DNA from 4 places in the Pseudomonas sp. NFX71 genome. Region 1 is predicted to be linked to each of the others. Evidence: predicted binding sites of a transcription regulator. Region 1 holds the regulator's gene; each other region holds the start of a gene.

Region 1 (5,402 bases):
AGTACGGCGCGCAGAACATCGCGCTGGTGAGCATGGACAGCTACCGTATCGGCGCTCAGGAACAACTGAAGACTTTGGGTCGGATCCTCAACGTGTCGGTCACCCACATCGACCCGGGCCAGTCCCTGGTGCAGGCGCTGGACCCGTTGCTGCGCAAACGTGTAGTGCTGATCGATACCGCGGGTCTTCAGGCCAGCGATCCGGCACTGCGCATGCAGCTCGAAAGCCTGGCCGGTCGTGGCATCAAATCAAAAAATTATCTGGTTCTGGCAACCACCAGCCAGAAACAGGTTCTAACCGCCGCTTATCACAGTTACAAGCGCTGCGGGCTGGCTGGCTGCATCCTGACTAAACTGGATGAAACAGCAAGCCTGGGTGAGGTGTTGAGCCTGGCAATCAGTCATGAGTTGCCGGTGGCTTACCTGACCGATGGACCGCGGATTCCGGATGATTTGCATCTGCCGCGTCGTCATCAGCTGGTGAGCCGCGCCGTCAGCGTGCAAATGCAGGAAGAACCCAGCGAAGAAGCCATGGCTGACATGTTCGCTGATATTTACCACAGTCCGACCAAGCAGGTTGGCTGAGGTATTAATGAACAGTTTTTGTACCTACATCGATGGTCTGCCATGCATTGTTCCGTTTGTGAACGCGCAGCCAGTAATGTGGCCTCCGTCTATGCAAGACAAGGTAAAGAAATAACATGGGCAGCATGCATCCCGTACAGGTGATCGCGGTGACCGGCGGCAAAGGTGGCGTCGGGAAGACTAACGTGTCAGTGAACTTGTCCCTGGCTCTAGCTGAGCTCGGCCGGCGCGTCATGCTGCTGGACGCCGATCTGGGGCTGGCGAACGTTGACGTCCTGCTGGGACTGACACCCAAACGTACCCTGGCTGACGTAATCGAAGGCCGCTGTGAGCTGCGCGACGTGTTGTTGCAGGGGCCCGGCGGTATCCGCATCGTCCCGGCGGCGTCCGGCACGCAGAGCATGGTGCATCTGAGCCCGGCGCAACATGCCGGCCTGATCCAGGCGTTCAGCGATATCGGCGACAACCTCGACGTCCTGGTGATAGACACCGCTGCAGGTATTGGTGACTCGGTAGTCAGTTTCGTTCGCGCCGCGCAGGAAGTCTTGCTGGTGGTCTGCGACGAGCCGACCTCGATCACCGACGCCTACGCGCTGATCAAGCTGCTGAACCGCGACTACGGCATGAACCGCTTCCGCGTCCTGGCCAACATGGCCCAGAGCCCGCAGGAAGGTCGCAACCTGTTCGCCAAGTTGACCAAGGTCACGGATCGCTTCCTTGACGTCGCCTTACAATACGTCGGTGCGGTGCCGTACGACGAAAGCGTGCGCAAGGCCGTTCAGAAGCAGCGCGCGGTTTATGAAGCTTTCCCGCGTTCCAAGTGCTCCCTGGCCTTCAAGGCCATCGCACAAAAGGTCGATACCTGGCCGCTGCCTGCCAACCCGCGCGGACACCTGGAGTTTTTCGTCGAGCGCCTCGTGCAACAAACGGCAGGACCCGTGCTATGACAGCCAGCGGTTACAACCTTTACAAGAAATCGGCACGTGACGCGCAGTACGAGCTGATCGAGCGTTACGCGCCACTGGTCAAACGCATTGCCTATCACTTGCTGGCGCGATTGCCGGCCAGTGTCCAGGTCGAAGACCTGATCCAGGCCGGCATGATCGGTCTGCTTGAAGTGTCGACCAAATACGACGCCAGCAAAGGCGCGAGTTTCGAGACGTACGCGGGCATTCGAATCCGCGGCGCGATGCTCGATGAAGTCCGCAAGGGGGACTGGGCGCCACGCTCGGTCCACCGCAATACCCGCATGGTCAGCGACGCAATTCGCTCGATTGAAGCTAAAACCGGCCGTGACGCTAAAGATCACGAAGTTGCGGCCGAACTCCAATTGAGTCTCGACGATTACTACGGGATTTTGAACGACACCCTGGGCAGCCGGTTATTCAGTTTCGACGATCTTTTGCAGGACGGCGAACACGAAGGGCTGCACGAGGATGGCGCGAGTGCTCATCTCGAGCCGTCACGCGATCTGGAAGATGAACGCTTCCAGGCGGCGCTGGCGGACGCGATTGCCAATTTGCCGGAGCGTGAGCGACTGGTGTTGGCGCTGTACTACGACGAAGAGTTGAATCTCAAGGAAATCGGTGAGGTCCTGGGGGTCAGCGAATCTCGGGTCAGCCAGTTACACAGCCAGTGCGCGGCCCGTTTGCGGGGGCGTTTGGGGGAGTGGCGAGCGCGCTGAAGGCAGTGTGGGGACACTGCGAACGTGGCTGGTGTGGTGTTGAACTGCGCCGGTCTCGATCTGTTGTGCTCCAGACAGTCATTGAGTGCTTTGCCGGATTGATTGAAATGGCGCGTCCAGGTGCTGGGCGCGTTTAAGACTGCTTGGAGGTCGAATTGGACAAGAACATGAAAATCCTCATCGTTGATGACTTCTCAACGATGCGGCGGATCATAAAAAACCTGTTGCGTGACCTTGGGTTCACCAACACGGTGGAGGCTGACGATGGCACTACTGCCATTCCGGTTCTCAACAGCGGGAGCATCGACTTTCTGGTAACGGACTGGAACATGCCTGGCATGACCGGCATCGATCTGCTGCGCCACGTGCGCGCCGATGAAAAGCTCAAGCACCTGCCGGTGCTGATGGTGACCGCTGAAGCCAAGCGCGAGCAGATCATCGAAGCGGCCCAGGCTGGTGTTAACGGCTATGTGGTCAAACCCTTCACGGCCCAGGCGTTAAAAGAAAAAATCGAGAAGATTTTCGAACGCATCGGTTGAGAAACTGCGCCACGGGGGAGCTATGGACCACAACGAATCTTCACAGGGCGATTTTGAATCGACCCTGAAAAAACACGCGGTCGAATTGGTCGAAAGCCTTGAAAAAGGCAGGTTCGGCGACGCTGTGCAACTGATCCATGAGCTCAATCAGACCCGTGACCGCGGCCTGTATCAGGAAGTGGGCAAGCTCACCCGCGAGCTGCACAGCGCGATCGTCAATTTCCAGATTGACCCGCACATGCCGCAAGCCGAGGAAGTGTCGCAGATCACGGATGCCACTGAGCGCTTGGGCTACGTGGTGAAGCTGACCGAGGCTGCCGCCAACCGCACCATGGATCTGGTCGAAAACTCCACACCGCTGGTCAACAGCCTGAGCGATGAAGCTCAGGCGCTGAGCACGGATTGGGGGCGGTTCATGCGTCGCGAAGTCGGGGCCGAGGAGTTCCGCGAACTGGCTCGGCGTGTCGACGGTTTCCTGACACGCAGCAGCGCGGACAATCGCGCAGTGTCGAGCAACCTCAACGACATTCTGCTCGCTCAGGATTACCAGGACCTCACAGGTCAAGTGATCAAGCGTGTGACCCAATTGGTCACCGAAGTTGAAAGCAACCTGCTCAAGCTCGTGCTTATGGCCAGTCAGGTGGACCGCTTTGCGGGCATCGAACATGACCGTGAAGCGATGCTTGCTGAAAAAGATCCGCAAAAACATCTCTCTCAGGGTGAAGGTCCGCAGATTCATGCCGATAAAAGAGAAGACGTTGTGTCCGGTCAGGACGATGTGGACGATTTGCTATCCAGCCTGGGATTTTAGAAATTTAGAATTTTAGGTTTTTTAGGTTTTTAGACCTGTTAGGAGCACCCCCTTAATGAGCTTCGGCGCCGATGAAGAGATCCTTCAGGATTTCCTGGTTGAGGCCGGCGAGATTCTAGAGCAACTGTCCGAACAGCTGGTCGAGCTTGAAAGCCGACCGGATGATGCGGACTTGCTCAATGCAATTTTTCGCGGTTTTCACACTGTAAAAGGGGGCGCCGGCTTCCTCCAGCTCAACGAGCTGGTGGAGTGCTGTCACATCGCCGAGAACGTGTTCGACATCCTGCGCAAGGGTGAACGTCGCGTCGACTCGGAATTGATGGACGTGGTACTCGAAGCGCTGGACGCGGTGAACAGCATGTTCAGCGAAGTCCGCGAACGCAGCCCGATCACGGCTGCCACGCCTGAATTGCTCGCGGCCCTGGCCCGTCTGGCCGAGCCGCAAACCGCCGATGAAGCCGCACCTGTGGCTCAAGTGGTGGAAGAACCGGCTGCCGAAGCCGAATCAGGCGACATCACCGATAACGAATTCGAACAACTGCTGGACTCGCTGAACGCCGTCAAGGCTCAGGCCGAGGCGCCGGTGGCGGCTGCGCAGCCTGCCGCGGACGCAGCAGCCAGCGACGAAATCACCGATGCAGAATTCGAGTCGTTGCTCGATCAATTGCACGGCAAGGGCCAGTTCGCCGTCGACGCGGTGGCGGCACCTGCAGCCCCCGCCGCACCGGCTGCCCCGAAAGCGGCAGGCGACAGTTCCGACATCACCGACGACGAGTTCGAAGCACTGCTCGATCAACTGCACGGCAAGGGCAACTTTGCCGTCGACGCGCTGGAGTCGGCCATTGCTTCGGCCCCGGCCGCCGCGGTGCCTACCGCTAAAGCGGCCGGCAGCGATCTGATCTCGGACCACGAGTTCGAATCGCTGCTCGACGAATTGCACGGTAAAGGCAAGTTCACCGAAGTCGGTACCGGTTCTGCCGCTTCTTCGGTAGCCGCGCCTGTCGCCAAAGCCCCGGCACCTGTCGCCAAGGCGCCCGAGCCAAAAGCCGAAGCATCGAAGCCTGCTGCCGCTGCTGCACCGGCCCCAGCCCGTGCGCCGTCCGCGCCGCCGGCGGAAAAACCGGCCAGCGAAGCCGAGACCACCGTGCGGGTCGACACCGCGCGCCTCGACGAAATCATGAACATGGTGGGCGAGTTGGTACTGGTGCGTAACCGCCTGGTTCGCCTGGGTGCCAACAGCGCCGATGAAGCCATGTCCAAAGCCGTGTCGAACCTCGACGTGGTCACAGCTGACTTGCAAACCGCGGTCATGAAGACCCGGATGCAACCGATCAAGAAAGTCTTCGGGCGCTTCCCGCGTCTGGTTCGCGACCTGGCTCGCCAGCTCAAGAAAGAGATCAACCTGGAGCTGGTCGGCGAAGAAACCGACCTCGACAAGAACCTTGTCGAGGCACTGGCCGACCCGCTGGTCCACTTGGTGCGCAACTCGGTCGACCACGGTATCGAAGAGCCGGCTGACCGCGAAGCGATGGGCAAGCCGCGTAGCGGCAAAGTGATCCTGTCCGCTGAACAGGAAGGCGACCACATCCTGCTGTCCATCTCCGATGACGGCAAGGGCATGGACGCCGACGTGTTGCGCGGCATCGCGGTGAAGAAAGGCTTGATGGACAAGGATGCGGCGGACCGCCTGAGCGAGTCCGACTGCTTCAACCTGATCTTCGCGCCGGGTTTCTCGACCAAAACCGAGATCTCCGACGTGTCGGGCCGTGGCGTGGGCATGGACG
Region 2 (5,402 bases), 3.1 Mb from region 1:
TTTCACCCATGGCACGCCGCCCCTCCCGGTCACCCACACCGAGAGACATTCCCTACAAACAATGAGGAATATTCTTACAAGAAACCTTCGAGAGCTGCACGTCGGAAACTTTATTTGCTTTATGACATTACACTCTTCAACAAATTTTTTGTATCAATTTGAAAAATCAAAACCAAAATAATAAATCGATATCGGTGGTCCGACCTGCGCCTACAGTTGAGCTACCCTTAACGGACACCTGCATTTCAGGGTTCGCGAGACACATTGAAAACAACATATACAAAATCTTACATTCCACAACAACTTAACCGAAATAAAACAGACATAGGCCAACAATAAATTCACAGCTAATATAAAAACTGCAAAACAACTATCAGCCATTAACCAATAGAGAAAAGACAAACCTATATGAGTACGAAACATGACAAAACCCAAACAAAGAATCACCACCCCCATGACAGTCATCGCCATATTCGCAACACTGTCTGAAACGTCGGCAGCCGTCTCCCTGCCTTTCCTCGATAACAAGGAAAGAGAACTCTACATCTGGTTTTTGATCAGCTTTCCGTTTTATTTGCTTCTACTGTTCTTCGCCACACTTAACTTCAATTATCGATCGCTCTATGCGCCGTCCGATTTTGAGAAAGGAAAACACTTCATAAAAGTCATGGACAATGCCGAGCGTCCGGATATTGCTCAAGGCACGCCAGGCGAGAACAGAGGGCGAGAAAGTCTATCGGTCCAGCATCACATCGAATTGCCGGAGAAATTGAAGGACCTGCACATCATTGATGCAAGATGGATGAACAGAAAAATCGAATTCCGCGAGCTTCTGGAAAGGATTCGATTGCCCAAGGGCGATTCGGCGCAAGTGGTCGTGTTTCTCACCAGTGCCGAGTCAGAGAATCTGCTGAAAGAAAACGCGCTCAAATTTTTCAGACACGTAAAGAAACGCAACGGTGCACCGTTTTGCATTGCTTACAACGTGAGCTCACGCCATGTGACGGTCATTGATCAACTCGCCAGACTGACCCACAGCGGTCAGTAGCGTTTACGATCGAAAGGAGAGAAGCAGGCAAAAATGCCGCTTGCGAAAACAAGAAGAAAGATGAATCGCAATGTCAGAAAAAAACCCTATTCCCAAATTTGTGGCCTTGTCGAAAACAAGGCCACAAATTCCATCAAGGCGTCAGAAACTTTAGAAAAGCTTCCGGCCTTTGTTCGCCGCAATGCGCATGCGCAGGGCGTTTAGCTTGATGAAGCCAGCCGCATCCGCCTGATTGTAAGCGCCGCCATCTTCTTCAAATGTCGCAATGTTGGCGTCGAACAACGATTCGTCGGACTTGCGCCCCGTGACGATCACATTGCCCTTGTACAGCTTCAGGCGCACAACGCCGTTCACGTGTGCCTGGGAAGCATCGATCATCTGTTGCAGCATCAGACGCTCAGGACTCCACCAGTAACCGGTGTAGATCAGGCTGGCGTATTTAGGCATCAACTCGTCTTTGAGGTGAGCCACTTCGCGGTCCAGGGTGATCGATTCGATCGCACGGTGGGCGCGCAGCATGATGGTGCCGCCTGGGGTTTCGTAGCAGCCACGGGACTTCATGCCCACGTAACGGTTCTCGACGATGTCGAGGCGGCCGATGCCGTGTTCGCCACCGATACGGTTCAGGGTCGCCAGCACCGTAGCCGGAGTCATTTCGACGCCGTCCAGTGCAACGATGTCGCCGTTGCGATAGGTCAGTTCCAGGTATTGCGCTTTATCTGGAGCCTTCTCCGGGGAGACGGTCCATTTCCACATGTCTTCTTCGTGCTCGGTCCAGGTGTCTTCCAGCACGCCGCCTTCATAGGAGATGTGCAACAGGTTGGCATCCATCGAGTACGGGGATTTTTTCTTGCCGTGACGCTCGATCGGGATGTTGTGCTTTTCAGCGTAATCCATCAGCTTTTCACGGGACAGCAGGTCCCATTCGCGCCACGGTGCAATCACTTTTACACCTGGCTTCAAGGCGTAGGCGCCCAGTTCGAAACGAACCTGGTCGTTGCCTTTGCCGGTGGCGCCGTGGGAAATGGCGTCAGCGCCGGTTTCGTTGGCGATTTCGATCAGGCGCTTGGCGATCAACGGACGAGCGATGGAAGTACCCAGCAGGTACTCGCCTTCGTAAACGGTGTTGGCGCGGAACATCGGGAAAACGAAATCGCGCACGAATTCTTCGCGCAGATCGTCGATGTAGATCTCTTTCACGCCCATGGCCTGAGCCTTGGCACGTGCAGGTTCGACCTCTTCGCCCTGACCCAGGTCAGCGGTGAAGGTCACGACTTCACAGTTATAAGTATCCTGCAGCCACTTGAGGATCACCGAAGTGTCCAGGCCGCCGGAATACGCCAGAACGACCTTGTTTACGTCCGCCATGCCATCACTCCACGGGGTTCTACGGAAAGCCGGGAAGTCTACCGCTCATACGGAATAATTTACAGTGGCGCGACAGCTTATGACGACGAAGCGACAGATTATGTCGACCGCGCGACGATGACCGATGGGTCAGGAAGTCTTCGCCGCGCTCGCCGATGCTGTTGATTGAGGCGCCGGCGGCTCGGTGGGTGCGACCCGCGCGAGGTGCACATTGACTCGACGATTCTTCGCCCGATTGGCCGCATTGGTGTTGGGTACCAATGGATAACGCTCACCATGAAAGCGCACGGTAACCTGCGATTCCTGCACACCGTTGGCCTTGAAGAACTCCATGACCGCCAGGGCCCGACGCCGCGACAGGTCTCGATTGGTCAGGCGGTTGCCGCTGTTGTCGGAGTGGCCGTCAAGCTCGATGTGATTGACCGTGGGATCGGCCTTCATGAACTCCAGCATCACCTGCAGCTGAGCCTTGGCCTGCGCGTCGAGGTCCAGGCCGTCGCCGGGAAAGCCGATCTGCGTTTGCTTGATCTGCTCGAAATTCTTCGGCAGCAGTTTCGCCACGCAGCCCTGATAATCGTTGAACGCCTTGCTGAACTTGACCGGCAACAGCCGCACTTCCGAGACCCGGCCATCGCCCGAAGAATGCCGGACGACCGGGCTGCGCCCATCCATCAAGCCGCTGATCAAGCGCCCGGCCTGAACCTGCGAACTGTTGAACAGCACATTGCCGCTGCCGATCCGCACGGAACCGAGATTGATGTCGCCACGCCCCGGCTGCCAGGGTGCAGCAGCCGCCAATAAGGTCGCCGAGCCGCCGCCGACCATCGAGTTATAAGCTTTCAGACGAAACGTCGCCTGCTCGCCGGCGCGACGCACGAACTCACCCGAACCGAAATCGGTGATCGGTTGAATCAGGCGGCACTCGAACTTGTCCCCTTCGACCGTCCACTCGATGCTCTCCAGACGGGTCTGGAAAGTGAGCGCCATCGCGGGAAGGCTGGCAAACACACTGAGCAAGGCTAAATAACGCTGGCGCACGGGAGGCTCCACTGGCTTCTACAACAAAAAGACCGACACACACATGTTTACGGCGTACCTGTTGGATATCGGAAGCTTCCCGCAAAACTTGATAGCGAGTGCCTGAGAGAGTCTTTTCCGGTAGCATTCCCCTGAGTTTGACCCGCCTGGAATCCCCTCATGTCCGACCGCCTGACCCTGCTGCGTCCCGACGACTGGCACATTCATCTTCGCGATGGTGCCGTGTTGACCAATACCGTTGCGGATGTCGCGCGCACCTTTGGTCGCGCCATCATTATGCCCAACCTGGTACCTCCGGTGCGCAACGCCGCTGAAGCCGACGGCTATCGCCAGCGGATTCTCGCTGCACGTCCGGCCGGCAGCCGTTTCGAACCGTTGATGGTGCTTTACCTGACCGACCGCACCCAGCCCGAAGAAATTCGTGAAGCCAAGGCCAGCGGTTTCGTGTTCGCCGCCAAGTTGTACCCGGCCGGCGCGACCACCAACTCGGATTCTGGCGTCACCAGTATCGACAAGATTTTCCCTGCGCTCGAGGCCATGGCCGAAGTCGGGATGCCTTTGTTGATTCACGGTGAAGTAACCCGTGGCGATGTCGACGTGTTCGACCGCGAAAAAATCTTCATCGATGAGCACATGCGTCGTGTGGTCGAGCGTTTCCCGACGCTCAAAGTGGTGTTCGAACACATCACCACCGCGGACGCCGTGCAGTTCGTCAACGAGGCTTCGGCCAATGTTGGCGCGACCATCACCGCGCATCACCTCTTGTACAACCGCAACCACATGCTGGTCGGCGGAATTCGGCCGCACTTCTACTGCTTGCCGATTCTCAAGCGCAACACCCACCAGGAAGCGCTGCTCGACGCCGCCACCAGCGGCAGCGACAAGTTCTTCCTCGGCACCGACTCGGCACCGCATGCCCAGCACGCCAAGGAAGCCGCTTGCGGTTGTGCCGGTTGCTACACCGCTTATGCGGCGATCGAGATGTACGCCGAAGCGTTCGAACAGCGCAATGCGCTGGACAAGCTCGAAGCCTTCGCCAGCCTTAACGGCCCGCGCTTCTATGGCCTGCCGGTGAACACCGATCGCATTACCCTGGTCCGCGACGAGTGGACCGCCCCAACCAGCCTGCCATTTGGCGAGCTGACCGTTATCCCGCTGCGCGCCGGTGAAAAACTGCGCTGGCGCCTGCTGGAGGAACACGCGTGAGTGAAGACCATTTCGATGACGAACAGGACGGTCAAGGCGGCGGAAGTGGTCCACGCCACCCGATGGCAGCTCGATTCCGTGGATACCTGCCAGTCGTTGTCGACGTTGAAACCGGTGGTTTCAACTCTGCCACTGACGCTTTGCTGGAAATAGCCGCTACCACCATCGCCATGGATGAAAAGGGCTTTGTATACCCTGATCACACCTATTTCTTCCGCGTCGAGCCGTTTGAAGGCGCCAACGTCGAAGCGGCCGCCCTGGAGTTCACCGGGATCAAACTCGATCACCCGCTGCGCATGGCAGTAAGTGAAGAAGCGGCGCTGACCGATATCTTCCGTGGTATCCGCAAGGCGTTGAAAGCCAACGGCTGCAAGCGGGCGATCCTGGTCGGGCACAACAGCAGTTTCGACCTGGGCTTCCTGAACGCAGCGGTTGCGCGCCTGGACATGAAGCGCAACCCGTTCCATCCATTCTCCAGCTTCGACACGGCAACCCTCGCCGGTCTGGCCTACGGTCAAACCGTGTTGGCGAAAGCCTGTCAGGCCGCCGACATCGACTTCGACGGTCGCGAGGCTCACTCGGCTCGCTACGACACCGAGAAGACGGCTGAGCTGTTCTGCGGCATCGTCAATCGCTGGAAGCAGATGGGCGGCTGGGAAGACTACAACGACTGATCCAACACTTGTGGCGAGGGAGCTTGCTCCCTGGCCACAGACTCAGCGTCGTGCTTGAGCGAACGGCA
Region 3 (5,402 bases), 2.8 Mb from region 1:
ACCGCCGTGCCTACCCGCGGCACCGCCCCCACCATGACCATCATGTACACCACGCCGAACAACGCGCCGCTGAGTTGCCATTTCGGCACGTCCAGCAGGCTCACGGCATGGGCCGGTTCGAAAAACAGGATCAGCAACCCGGTGCTCACCGCGCCCACCACGAACGTCAGCAAACTGCTGCGCAACACACCGACCGTTTCGCCCAGACGTCCGTTGATCGCCGCCTGCACACTCAACACCGCACCGGCGGCCACGACCACCGCCAACAAAATAATCAGATTCATCATCAACCCCGAGCAATCAGAACAAGTGCCGCGACAATCAGCAGCAAGGCCAGCCAGCGTTCACCGTTGACCTTTTTGCGGGTGGTGCCGAACCAGCCGAAGTGGTCGATCAGCACGCTTTTGCCGACCTGCCCGGACAGAATCGCGATCATCGTCATCGCAATGCCGATGTGCGGCGTGGCCAGGGTCAGCACCACCACGTACATCGGCCCGAGGAAACCGCCGATCAACTGCCAGCGCGGCAATGCGTTCAAGGCCGGGCCACGTTGCGGGCCGCTGAACAACAGCAGCAGAAACAGAATCGCCGAGCCCACGCCGAAGATGCTCAGCGTCGCCCACAAGTGCCCGACCTGGACGCCGAGGGGGCCGAGCAGACCGGCCTCTACGGAAAGGCCCATGCCGGCGAGGATGACCAGGGGCAACAACAAGAGCCGTAACCCTGGTTTGGTGGTTGGCGTTGTGGCAACGCCCACGTCGATTGAAGAAGATTGCATGAATGAACACCTGCCATTTATCAGAAAAAACACCTTCCCTTGTGGGATCGAGCCTGCTCGCGATAGCGATTTGTCAGTCACCTTGATGTTGGATGTCTGGCCGCTATCGCGAGCAGGCTCGCTTCCACATGGGTTTTGAGTAGTCAGTGGAACAGGCGCGCATTATCGGCGGGTGCTGCTTTGCGATAAACGGGATCATACTGACAACACTTTTGCGCAACTCGCACAGCAGGAACCGCCATGCACGGCCTCAACGAATTGGGATTCAAGGCGCTTCGGCTATTTGTCGCGGTGCTCGATCACGGCAGCTTTTCCGAGGTAGCCCGCCGAGAAGGCCTGGCGCCCTCCTCGATTTCCCGACAGATCCAGTTGATGGAACAAGCCCTGAGCCAGCAATTGCTCTACCGTCACACCCGCGCCGTCTCGCCCACCGAAGCAGGACGAATGCTCGGCCACCATGCGCGGCTGGTGCTGGTGCAACTGGAAGAAGCCGAACAAGCCCTGCAGGAACAGCAAAGCGAGCCCAGCGGGTTGGTGCGGATCAATGCCCCCGTGGTGTTCGGGCAACGGCACCTGACACCGTGGCTCGGGCAGTTGTGCGAGCGCTATCCGAAACTGCAACTGGACATCCAACAGACCGACAGCTACATCGACCCGTTGCAGGAAGGCGCCGACCTGTTGTTCCGCATCGGCCCGCTGCACGATTCGAGTATGCAGGCGCGCATTCTGGCGCCCCACCGCTTTCAGGTCGCGGCAAGCCCGGCCTACCTTGAGCGCCATGGCATCCCGCAACATCCCCAGGACCTGGCGGCGCATCAATGCCTGGCCTACAAAGGTGTAACCGGCCAGCAGCGCTGGTTTTTCCGCCAGGGTCGGCAGGACTGGACGCCCTATTCGGTGAAGGGACCGCTCACCGGCAACCACGCCGACACACTCACCCAGGCCGCCGAACAGGGCTTGGGGCTGGTGATGTTTCCGTCATGGCTGATTGGTGAGGCCGTGCGCAACGGCACGCTGGTGCCGGTGCTGGGGGACTATCAGGTGTCCAACAGCCTTGAGCCGCAGCAGATCGCCGTGCTCTGGCCCGGCAGCCGACGGTTATCCGTGAAGGTGCGCACGGTGATTGATTTCTTTGTCGAATGCTTTGGGCCGGTGCCGTATTGGGACAGGCCCTAGAACCTGAGTCGAACACGCGAGTGTGGCGAGGGAGCTTGCTCCCGCTTGAGTGCGCAGCGCTCACAAATTTTCAGGGCCGCTGCGCAGCCCAGCGCGAGCAAGCTCGCTCGCCACAAGAGCATCATCAAATCAGATACGGAACTGTCCGACCAGACTGCCCAGGCGCTGACCCAGATCCGCGAGGCTGCGGGAGGTCTGGGCGCCGAGCTGGGTTTCGTCAGCCACGTTGTCCACAGCCACCGCGATCTGATGCACGCTGCGGTTGATCTCTTCGGCCACGGCGGTCTGCTCTTCGGCGGCGCTGGCGATCTGTGCGTTCATCGAGTTGATGGTGCCGATCAGCTGGGCCATGGTGTCGAGGGACGCGCCCGCTTCGTTCGCCTGTGCGGACGTACCGTCGCCAGCCTCGCTGGAACGGCGCATCGCTTCCACCGCCGATTGAGTACCCGCCTGCAGGCGATCGATCATGCCCTGGATTTCCTGGGTGCTGATTTGCGTGCGGCTGGCCAGCGCGCGGACTTCGTCGGCCACCACCGCAAAACCGCGACCGGCCTCACCGGCACGGGCCGCTTCGATCGCAGCGTTGAGCGCCAACAGGTTGGTCTGTTCGGCAATCGAACGGATCACCCCAAGCACACTGACAATCGACGACACGTCCTTTTGCAGGCTGTCGAGGGACACGCCGCTGCTGCGAATATCGTCGACCAATGCATGAATCTTGACGATGCTGCCCGCCACCACACGCTTGGCGGTCTGGCCTTCTTCGTCGGTCTGTTGCGCGGCGACGGCGGCGTTCTGTGCACTTTTGGCAACTTCCTGCGCGGCGGCCGACATTTCGTTGATCGCCGTGGCGACCTGATCGGTCTCGTGACGCTGACGCTCCATCGCCTGATCCGAGCGCTGAGCCTGATCGGATACCTGATTCACCAGCCCGGTCAGTTGCGAGGTCATTTCAGTGATCTGGCGCACCAGGCCGTGGATCTTGTCGACAAAACGGTTGAACGAACCGGCGAGCTGGCCGAGTTCGTCCTGGCTGGTGATGGTCAGGCGCCGGGTCAGGTCGCCCTCGCCTGCCGCGATGTCATCGAGGTTGGCTTTCATCAGGTTCAGCGGACGCAGGATGGTGTTGGCCAGCAGCATGCCGGCGGCGGCGATCACCAACAGCACCACTACGGCGATGCCGATGATGCTCAGCAACACGCCTTCCATGCGCTCCTGAACCTTGGCCTCGACCACCGCCACCTGCGCTTCGATGCCGTCGAGGTTGACCGAGGTGCCGACGGCCATGTCCCACTTCGGCAGGTATTCGGTGTAGCCGAGTTTCGGCACCAGCACCTTGGTATTGCCGGGCAATGGCGAGCTGTATTGCAGGTAATGCGTACCGTCCTTGGCGACTTTCACCAGGTCGCGGTTGACGTAGACGCCGTTCGGATCACGGTTGTCCTTGAAGCTTTGGCCCACGCCTTCAGGGCTGTTGGCCTTGAACAGGCGCACGGTGTTGGAGTCGTAGCCGAAGAAGTAACCTTCCTTGCCGTAGCTGACGCTCGACAGCAATTTGATCACCTGGGCCCGCGCCGCGTCGTCACCCGGGGCTGCGGCGTCGTAGAGCGGTTTGATCGTAGTCATCGCCACGGCCACGTAACTTTGCAGGGTGGCCTTGGCATCGCTGAGCAGGCGTTGGCGCGTCTCCTCGACTTCCTTGCGGGCCTGCTCCTGCAGCACGAACAACGTGGTCAAACTGATGACCAGCGCAAAGAGCAACACCGGGAGTACGGCAAGGGACAGGACTTTAGCCTTCAGGCTCATGCGCATGACGGTTCACTCTTTTTGATTTTTGTTGGCGTGGTTAAAGGCTTTAACGGCACGCCGGATCAAAAGTTGAATGCTCAAAAAAGATCGCAGCCCTCGGCAGCGCCTACAGGGTGTGTGCCATTCCTTTGTAGGGCTGCCGAAGGCTGCGATCTTTTGATCCTGAATCAGAGCACCATCGCCGCCACCCAACCGAACGCCAGCAGCGGCAGGTTGTAATGCAGGAAGGTCGGCACCACGGTGTCCCAGATGTGGTGATGCTGGCCGTCGATGTTCAGGCCGGAGGTCGGGCCCAGTGTCGAGTCCGAAGCCGGCGAACCGGCATCGCCCAACGCGCCGGCGGTGCCAACGATGCACACGATGGCGATCGGGCTGAAACCCAGTTGCACACACAGCGGCACGAAAATCGCCGCCAGAATCGGCACGGTGGAAAACGATGAGCCGATGCCCATGGTCACCAGCAAGCCGACCAGCAACATCAACAGCGCGCCGATGCCCTTGCTGTGGCCGATCCACGACGCCGACGTTTCAACCAGCGTCTGCACCTGACCAGTGGCTTTCATCACTTCGGCAAACCCCGAGGCGGCGATCATGATGAAGCCGATCATCGCCATCATCTTCATGCCTTCGGTGAACAGGTCGTCGGTGTCGCGCCACTTGACGATGCCCGACACCGAGAAGATCAGGAAACCCGCCAGCGCACCGATAATCATCGAATCCAGCAGTAGCTGAATGATGAACGCCGCCGCGATGGCCACACCCGCGACCATCAGGCTCAACGGGTTGTACTGGACCGCAACCTGTTCGACCTGCTCGATCTTTTCCAGGTTGTAGACGCGTTTCTTGCGGTAGCTGATGAACGCTGCCGCCAGCCCCACGACCATGCCCAGCGCCGGAATGCCCATGGCATGGGTAACGTTGATGCCGCTGATGTCCACGCCGCTGCGGGCCACGTTGGCCAGGAGGATTTCATTGAGGAAGATGTTGCCGAAACCCACCGGCAGGAACATGTACGGCGTGATCAGGCCGAAGGTCATGACACAGGCGATCAAGCGGCGATCCAGTTGAAGCTTGGTCAGCACATACAACAGTGGCGGCACCAGCAACGGAATAAACGCGATATGTATCGGCAGAATATTCTGTGAAGCGATGGCCACCACCCAGAGCAAACCGATCAACAGCCACTTGACCGAGCCACCACCGTTGGCGTGCTGGCGATCGACCATGGCCAGGGCCTTGTCCGCCAGCGCATGGGCGAGGCCGGACTTGGCAATCGCCACCGCGAAGGCGCCGAGCAAGGCATAGGACAAGGCCACCGTGGCCCCGCCGCCGAGGCCGCTGTTGAACGCTTTCAGGGTGGCGTCGATGCCCAGGCCACCGGTCAGGCCGCCCACCAGCGCGCCGATAATCAGCGCGATCACAACGTGCACGCGGGACAGGCTGAGCACCAGCATGACGCCGACCGCGGCAATTACAGCATTAATCATCGTTACCTCAAGGCAAGCGAAATGAACCCAGCCGGCAGTCTGCGAAGAGACGCCAGCGGGACAAGGAATGGGTTTTATTAGACGGCGCGCACTGTGCCGCAGAGTGGGGCCGGTGTCAAAGCGAGTGGTGCCAACGAACATGTAACGGCCAG
Region 4 (5,402 bases), 1.4 Mb from region 1:
ATCATCCCGAGGAGCTCAAGGGCTTGCCGGTGCTTGGCGCCCTTGAAGCCGACCGCATGGTGCATATCCGCATGCTCGATCAACAGGGTAAAAGCCATGAACTTGCGCTCGAAGCCCGACTGGGCATCGACGACTTCATCGTGCGCAAGGCCTGCACACTCGCCGGCCAGGGCTTTACCATGCTGCCGATGATGTATTGCGAGCAGGAACTGGAAAGCGGCGCGCTGGTGCAATTGCTCCCTGACTGGTCGTTGCCTGGCGGCTGGCTGCAAGCGGTCTACCCTCACCGGCGCGGGGTCATGCCGGCGGTGCGCGCCTGGCTCGACCATTTGATCGAATCATTCAATGCCTGTGGGGACCGATTGATATGAAGGCTGGACGCATGAGCGAAGAGGATGTCGCGCAGTACTGCCTGGCGCTGCCGGGAGCGCGGGAAGACTACAAGTGGGGTGGCGTGCGGGTGTTTTCGATTGCCGGGAACAAGATGTTCGCCCTGCAGAACCTGCGGGGCGAATCCCTCGCCTTCAAGGTCGACAAGGACCTGTTTCTGGGGCATTGCGACCGCCCGGGCGTTCACCCGGCGCCGTACCTGGCGCGGGCCCAGTGGATCATCATGCAAACGCCCTACCCGCTGGGCGCCGAAGAACTGCAAAGCCTGTTGCAACGTTCCCATCAACTGGTGGTAAGCAAGCTGCCCAAGCGCACGCAGGTCGGACTGCTGCTTTAGAACAGCGCCAACAGGTTTGCCCCCAGGAACAGCTGATCAATCCAGAACACTTGATGCAGCAACACGATCATCCAGAACAGCAGTTGAAATGACACTTTGCGCGTCTTGTGCCGGAACACCTGCTGGGCGACCAAGGCGCCCGGCCAGCCGCCGGCGAGTTCAACTGCATGCAGCACGTTCTCCGGCGTACGCCAGGTGTCGGTGCGGGCCTTGCGCTTGTCGCTCCAATAAAGGAAGAACGCCAACACGCTGACGATGCCGTAGGCCGCCAGGGGTATCAGCGAAATCCCGCGCAGCCAGAACGACAACGAGCCCACCAACGGCAGCGCGCACACGGCCGCGAACACCAGCAGTTTCAGCCTGGGGTTCTGGATCTGCCCTCCGGAATTGCGTCCGGGGCTGCTGCTCCTGCCGGCATCATTCATGGCTTGACCGCAGTCCAGTCCACCCAGCCGAACTGCCAGGTGGCCAGGATCACCAGACCAAACGCAATGCGATACCAGGCGAACGCCGCGTAGCTGTGGCTGGCGATGAACTTGAGCAAGCCTCTGACGGCAATCATCGCGAAGATGAACGCGGTGATGAAACCGATGGCGAACACCGGAAAATCAGCCGGTACGAACAGGTCGCGATACTTGTAGCCCGAGTAGACCGCCGCGCCGACCATGGTCGGCATCGCGAGGAAAAACGAAAACTCGGTGGCGGTCTTGCGCGACAGCCCGAACAGCAAACCACCAATGATCGTCGAGCCTGAACGCGAGGTGCCCGGAATCATCGCCAGGCACTGGGCGAAGCCAACTTTCAAGGCATCTTTCCAGGTGATCTCATCGACGGTTTCGGCGTGTACTTCGTGCTGACGCTGCTCGGCCCACAACATCACGATGCCGCCCACGACCAATGCCGTGGCCACGGTGATCGGGTTGAACAGGTAATGGTGGATCAGGTCGGCAAAGATCACCCCCAATACCACCGCCGGCAGGAAGGCAATCAGCAGGTTGGCAGTAAAGCGCCGGGCGTTTGGCTGCGTCGGCAAACCAATGACGACATCAAAAATCTTGCGCCGGAATTCCCAGACCACGGCGAGAATCGCGCCGAGCTGAATAATGATGTTGAACGCCATGGCCCGCTCACCACCGAAATTGAGCACGTCGGCCACAATAATCTGGTGTCCGGTACTGGAAATCGGCAAAAACTCCGTCAGCCCTTCTACAACGCCAAGTATCAATGCCTGCAAGGCGGTCCAAAGATCCATCAATCCCCCAAAAGGCGATGCGCAACGGCATGCCCCGTTAATATTTTTTCAAGAACAGTCAGCGTAGCCAAAAGACCCGCGCGCACAGAATCCGGACGGAACCGTAAAAATTCCGTGAAACATCGACTTGGATTCAGGTTTTTCCGTGCGGGGCCGAAATCCTATCAGACAAGGCTGAATAACGCTGCCACGTTATTGGACTTGGGTCGGATATGCCCGATCGGCAAAGTGTGGTTGGATGCCGGCGATCATTTATTACAAGAAAAAGAAACCGGGGTGACAGCGTTATGAACAGCTTGCGAAATATGTCGATCAGCCGCCGCTTGTGGCTCATTTTGATCGTGGCCGTCATGATGCTTTTGACGTTGGGCGTGTTGATGCTCAAGCAGATCCACGAAGACCTTTATCACGCCAAGGCGCAGAAAACCCAGCACGTGGTGCAGACCGCCAGCGGCATTCTGACCTATTACCATGACCTGGAAACTGCCGGCACGCTCACACGCGAGGCCGCGCAGAAACAGGCGATGACCGCCGTTCGCGGCCTGCGGTATGACCAGAACGACTACTTCTGGATCAACGACCTGACGCCGGTGATGATCATGCACCCGGCCAACCCGAAACTCGATGGCCAGAACCTCTCGGCGATTCGCGACCCGGACGGGTTTGCGCTGTTCAACGAAATGGTCGCCCTCGCCAAAGCCAAGGGCGCCGGCGCAATCGACTATCGCTGGCCGAAACCGGGCGCCAGCGAGCCGGTGGCAAAAACGTCCTACGTCAAACTGTTCGAGCCATGGGGCTGGGTGATCGGCTCGGGCGTGTACATCGATGACATGCAAGCCGAGTTCATGGCCCAGGTCTGGAAAGCGACCGTCGTCGGGCTGGTGATTGCCGCCATCATGGCCCTGCTGGTGATCCTGATTGCTCGCAGCATCGTGCGCCCGCTCCAGGAAACCGTGAACGCCATGGCCAATATTGCCAGCGGTGAAAGCGACCTGACCCGCAGCCTCGATACCCATGGCCAGGATGAAGTGACGCAATTGGCCCGCCACTTCAATGCCTTTACCGCCAAACTGCGGTTGGTGATCGGTCAATTGCAGGTGTCCGCCAGCGCTTTGGGCCAGTCGTCCAGCGAGCTGGGCAACGACGCCGCGCAGGCCCAGCAACGCAGTCAGCAGCAATCCCAGCAGATGGAGCTGGTGGCCACGGCCATCAATGAAGTGACGTACGGCGTGCAGGATGTCGCCAAGAATGCCGAGCAAGCGGCCAGCGAAATGCGCGATGCCGAATCCCAGGCGCAGCAGGGCCAGGTCAACATCGACAGCAGCCTGCAACAGATCGACACGTTGTCCGGCACCATTGATCAGGCTGTGGAAGTCATCCGTACGCTCGCCACCGAAAGCACTCAGATCGGCAGCGTGCTGGAAGTGATCCGCTCTATCGCCGAGCAAACCAACCTGCTCGCCCTCAACGCCGCCATCGAGGCCGCCCGGGCCGGCGAGCAAGGTCGCGGGTTTGCCGTCGTGGCGGATGAGGTGCGTCTGCTGGCCCAGCGCACGCAGAAGTCCACCGCCGAGATCCAGTCGATGATCGAACGCCTGCAAGGCCACTCCGAAGCGGCGGTCAAGGTCATTGGCGACAGCAGTCGCGCATCGCAGCTGACCATCGAACAAGCCGGCCTGGCCGGTGCGAGCCTGAATGCCATTGGCCAGGCACTGCGCAACCTCAACGGCCTGAACGCCTCCATCGCCAGCGCCACCCTGCAACAGGCCCACGTGGTCGAGGACATCAACCAGAACGTCACCCAGGCCGCCGGTTTGTCCCACAGCACGGCGCTGGCGGCGGAACAGTCGAGTATGGCGAGCGTGCGGCTCAAGGATCTGAGCGAGCAGTTGAACGGTTTGCTCAAGCAGTTCCGCGTGTAATCCAGACACCAATCTCTGTGGCGAGGGGATTTATCCCCGTTCGGCTGCGAAGCAGTCGTCGATCTTTTGGGACCGCTCCGCGGTCCAACGGGGACAAGTCCCCTCGCCACAAAAGCTCGCTCGCCACAGAAGCCTCCTCGCCACAATCCCGGTACAATCCGCCCCCCTCTACGATTTCCCCAAGGAACCTCCATGTCCGGGCTTGAACTGTTTGCCGCCTCCCTCGGTGTGATTGCCGTCTGGTTGACGGTCAAACAGAACCCCTGGTGCTGGCCGATTGGCCTGGTCATGGTGTCGCTTTACAGCTGGGTGTTTTTTGAAGTGAAGCTTTATTCGGACATGCTGTTGCAGGTGATCTACGCCGCGTTGCAACTCTATGGCTGGTGGCAATGGACGCGCGCGGGGGCTGCGCGACAGGGGCGGCGGGTTAGCCAGCTCAAGGGAGAATCGGTCGTGTCAGGCCTGGCCATTGGTGCCGTCGGCAGTCTGATGCTCGGCGCGGCCATGGCGCACTGGACCGATGCCGCCCAACCCTGGCTCGATGCGGCGTTGACTGGCTTCAGCCTGGTGGCGCAGGTGTGGATGGCGCAAAAGCGCGTTCAATGCTGGCCACTGTGGATCACCCTCGATGTGATTTTCGTCGGGCTCTTCATCTATAAGGGCATGTACCTGACCGCCGGGCTCTATGGGTTGTTCGCCGTGATTGCCGTGCAAGGCTGGCGTGAATGGCGCGCCGACCCGGCGCTACGCACATGAAAGTCCTGGTACTGACCGGGCCCGAATCCAGCGGCAAGAGCTGGCTTTCGAGTGAGATTCGCGCCAACTTTGGCGGCATTTTGGTCGGCGAGTATGTTCGGCATTTCATCGATACTGAAGCCCGTGTAACTTGCTACGACGATATAACGCCAATAGCACTTGGCCAGCTGACTTGGGAAGATGAAGCACGAGCCAAACAACCGCGACTGCTGATTCTCGATACGCATCTGTTGAGCAATATCCTTTGGAGCCGCACCTTGTTTAACGCTTGCCCGACGTGGGTCGAGCGAGCATTGCTGGCCAGGCACTACGACCTGCATTTGTTGCTCAGCCCCGAATCGGTGCCCTGGCATGACGATGGCCAGCGTTGCCAACCGCAGCTGGAAGAACGCAAGGCGTTTTTCCAGGCCAGCCACCAGTGGCTTGAGCTGCATCGTCAGCCTTACCAGGTTGTGCAAGGTGACTGGAATCAACGCAAGGATGCGGTATTCGAGGCTGTGACACGCTTGCTCAGTCCCTGACAGGCGTCATATATGTCCATTCCTGAAACACTCTCCCCTGCGAAAACCCGCGGGCTAAAGCTGCCCGTGCCCGCCTCCAAGAAAATGTTACGCCACTGATACAAATTGCCTACAACACCCCGTAACGAGCAATTGCGCCAGCAATGGACGGTGATTTTGCGTGGGTGTGTCTCAGCAGCGTTACAAAATTTTTTTGACCGCCTCGACAATTAAATACAAGTAAT

Evidence for each region. Region 1 encodes FliA, which starts transcription of late flagellar genes. Its sites were predicted from a motif close to CTAAAGTTTNNNNNNNNNNNGCCGNTAA; they were not measured.
Region 2: ACM1ZW_RS02840 (flagellar protein MotY) is a predicted target of FliA. The motif match lies at 3,520-3,547, and genes of this name have one in related genera.
Region 3: ACM1ZW_RS30565 (methyl-accepting chemotaxis protein) is a predicted target of FliA. The motif match lies at 3,810-3,837, and genes of this name have one in related genera.
Region 4: ACM1ZW_RS24155 (methyl-accepting chemotaxis protein) is a predicted target of FliA. The motif match lies at 2,112-2,139, and genes of this name have one in related genera.

Annotation. Positions count from the first base shown of each region.
Region 1 covers NZ_CP182230.1:3,709,951-3,715,352, forward strand. The annotation lists gene flhF (flagellar biosynthesis protein FlhF) at 1-584, shown strand, start outside; gene fleN (flagellar synthesis regulator FleN) at 701-1,531, shown strand; gene fliA (RNA polymerase sigma factor FliA) at 1,528-2,268, shown strand; gene ACM1ZW_RS17150 (chemotaxis response regulator CheY) at 2,436-2,807, shown strand; gene ACM1ZW_RS17155 (protein phosphatase CheZ) at 2,830-3,618, shown strand; gene ACM1ZW_RS17160 (chemotaxis protein CheA) at 3,674-5,402, shown strand, end outside.
Region 2 covers NZ_CP182230.1:612,321-617,722, forward strand. The annotation lists gene ACM1ZW_RS02830 (hypothetical protein) at 422-1,048, shown strand; gene ACM1ZW_RS02835 (argininosuccinate synthase) at 1,199-2,416, opposite strand; gene ACM1ZW_RS02840 (flagellar protein MotY) at 2,546-3,454, opposite strand; gene pyrC (dihydroorotase) at 3,614-4,660, shown strand; gene rnt (ribonuclease T) at 4,657-5,334, shown strand.
Region 3 covers NZ_CP182230.1:6,550,897-6,556,298, forward strand. The annotation lists gene ACM1ZW_RS30550 (DMT family transporter) at 1-287, opposite strand, end outside; gene ACM1ZW_RS30555 (DMT family transporter) at 287-778, opposite strand; gene ACM1ZW_RS30560 (LysR family transcriptional regulator) at 1,019-1,954, shown strand; gene ACM1ZW_RS30565 (methyl-accepting chemotaxis protein) at 2,084-3,766, opposite strand; gene ACM1ZW_RS30570 (Na+/H+ antiporter family protein) at 3,931-5,247, opposite strand.
Region 4 covers NZ_CP182230.1:5,159,731-5,165,132, reverse strand. The annotation lists gene ACM1ZW_RS24175 (LysR substrate-binding domain-containing protein) at 1-371, shown strand, start outside; gene ACM1ZW_RS24170 (MmcQ/YjbR family DNA-binding protein) at 368-727, shown strand; gene ACM1ZW_RS24165 (DUF1294 domain-containing protein) at 724-1,152, opposite strand; gene ACM1ZW_RS24160 (undecaprenyl-diphosphate phosphatase) at 1,149-1,979, opposite strand; gene ACM1ZW_RS24155 (methyl-accepting chemotaxis protein) at 2,267-3,901, shown strand; gene pnuC (nicotinamide riboside transporter PnuC) at 4,094-4,657, shown strand; gene ACM1ZW_RS24145 (AAA family ATPase) at 4,654-5,178, shown strand.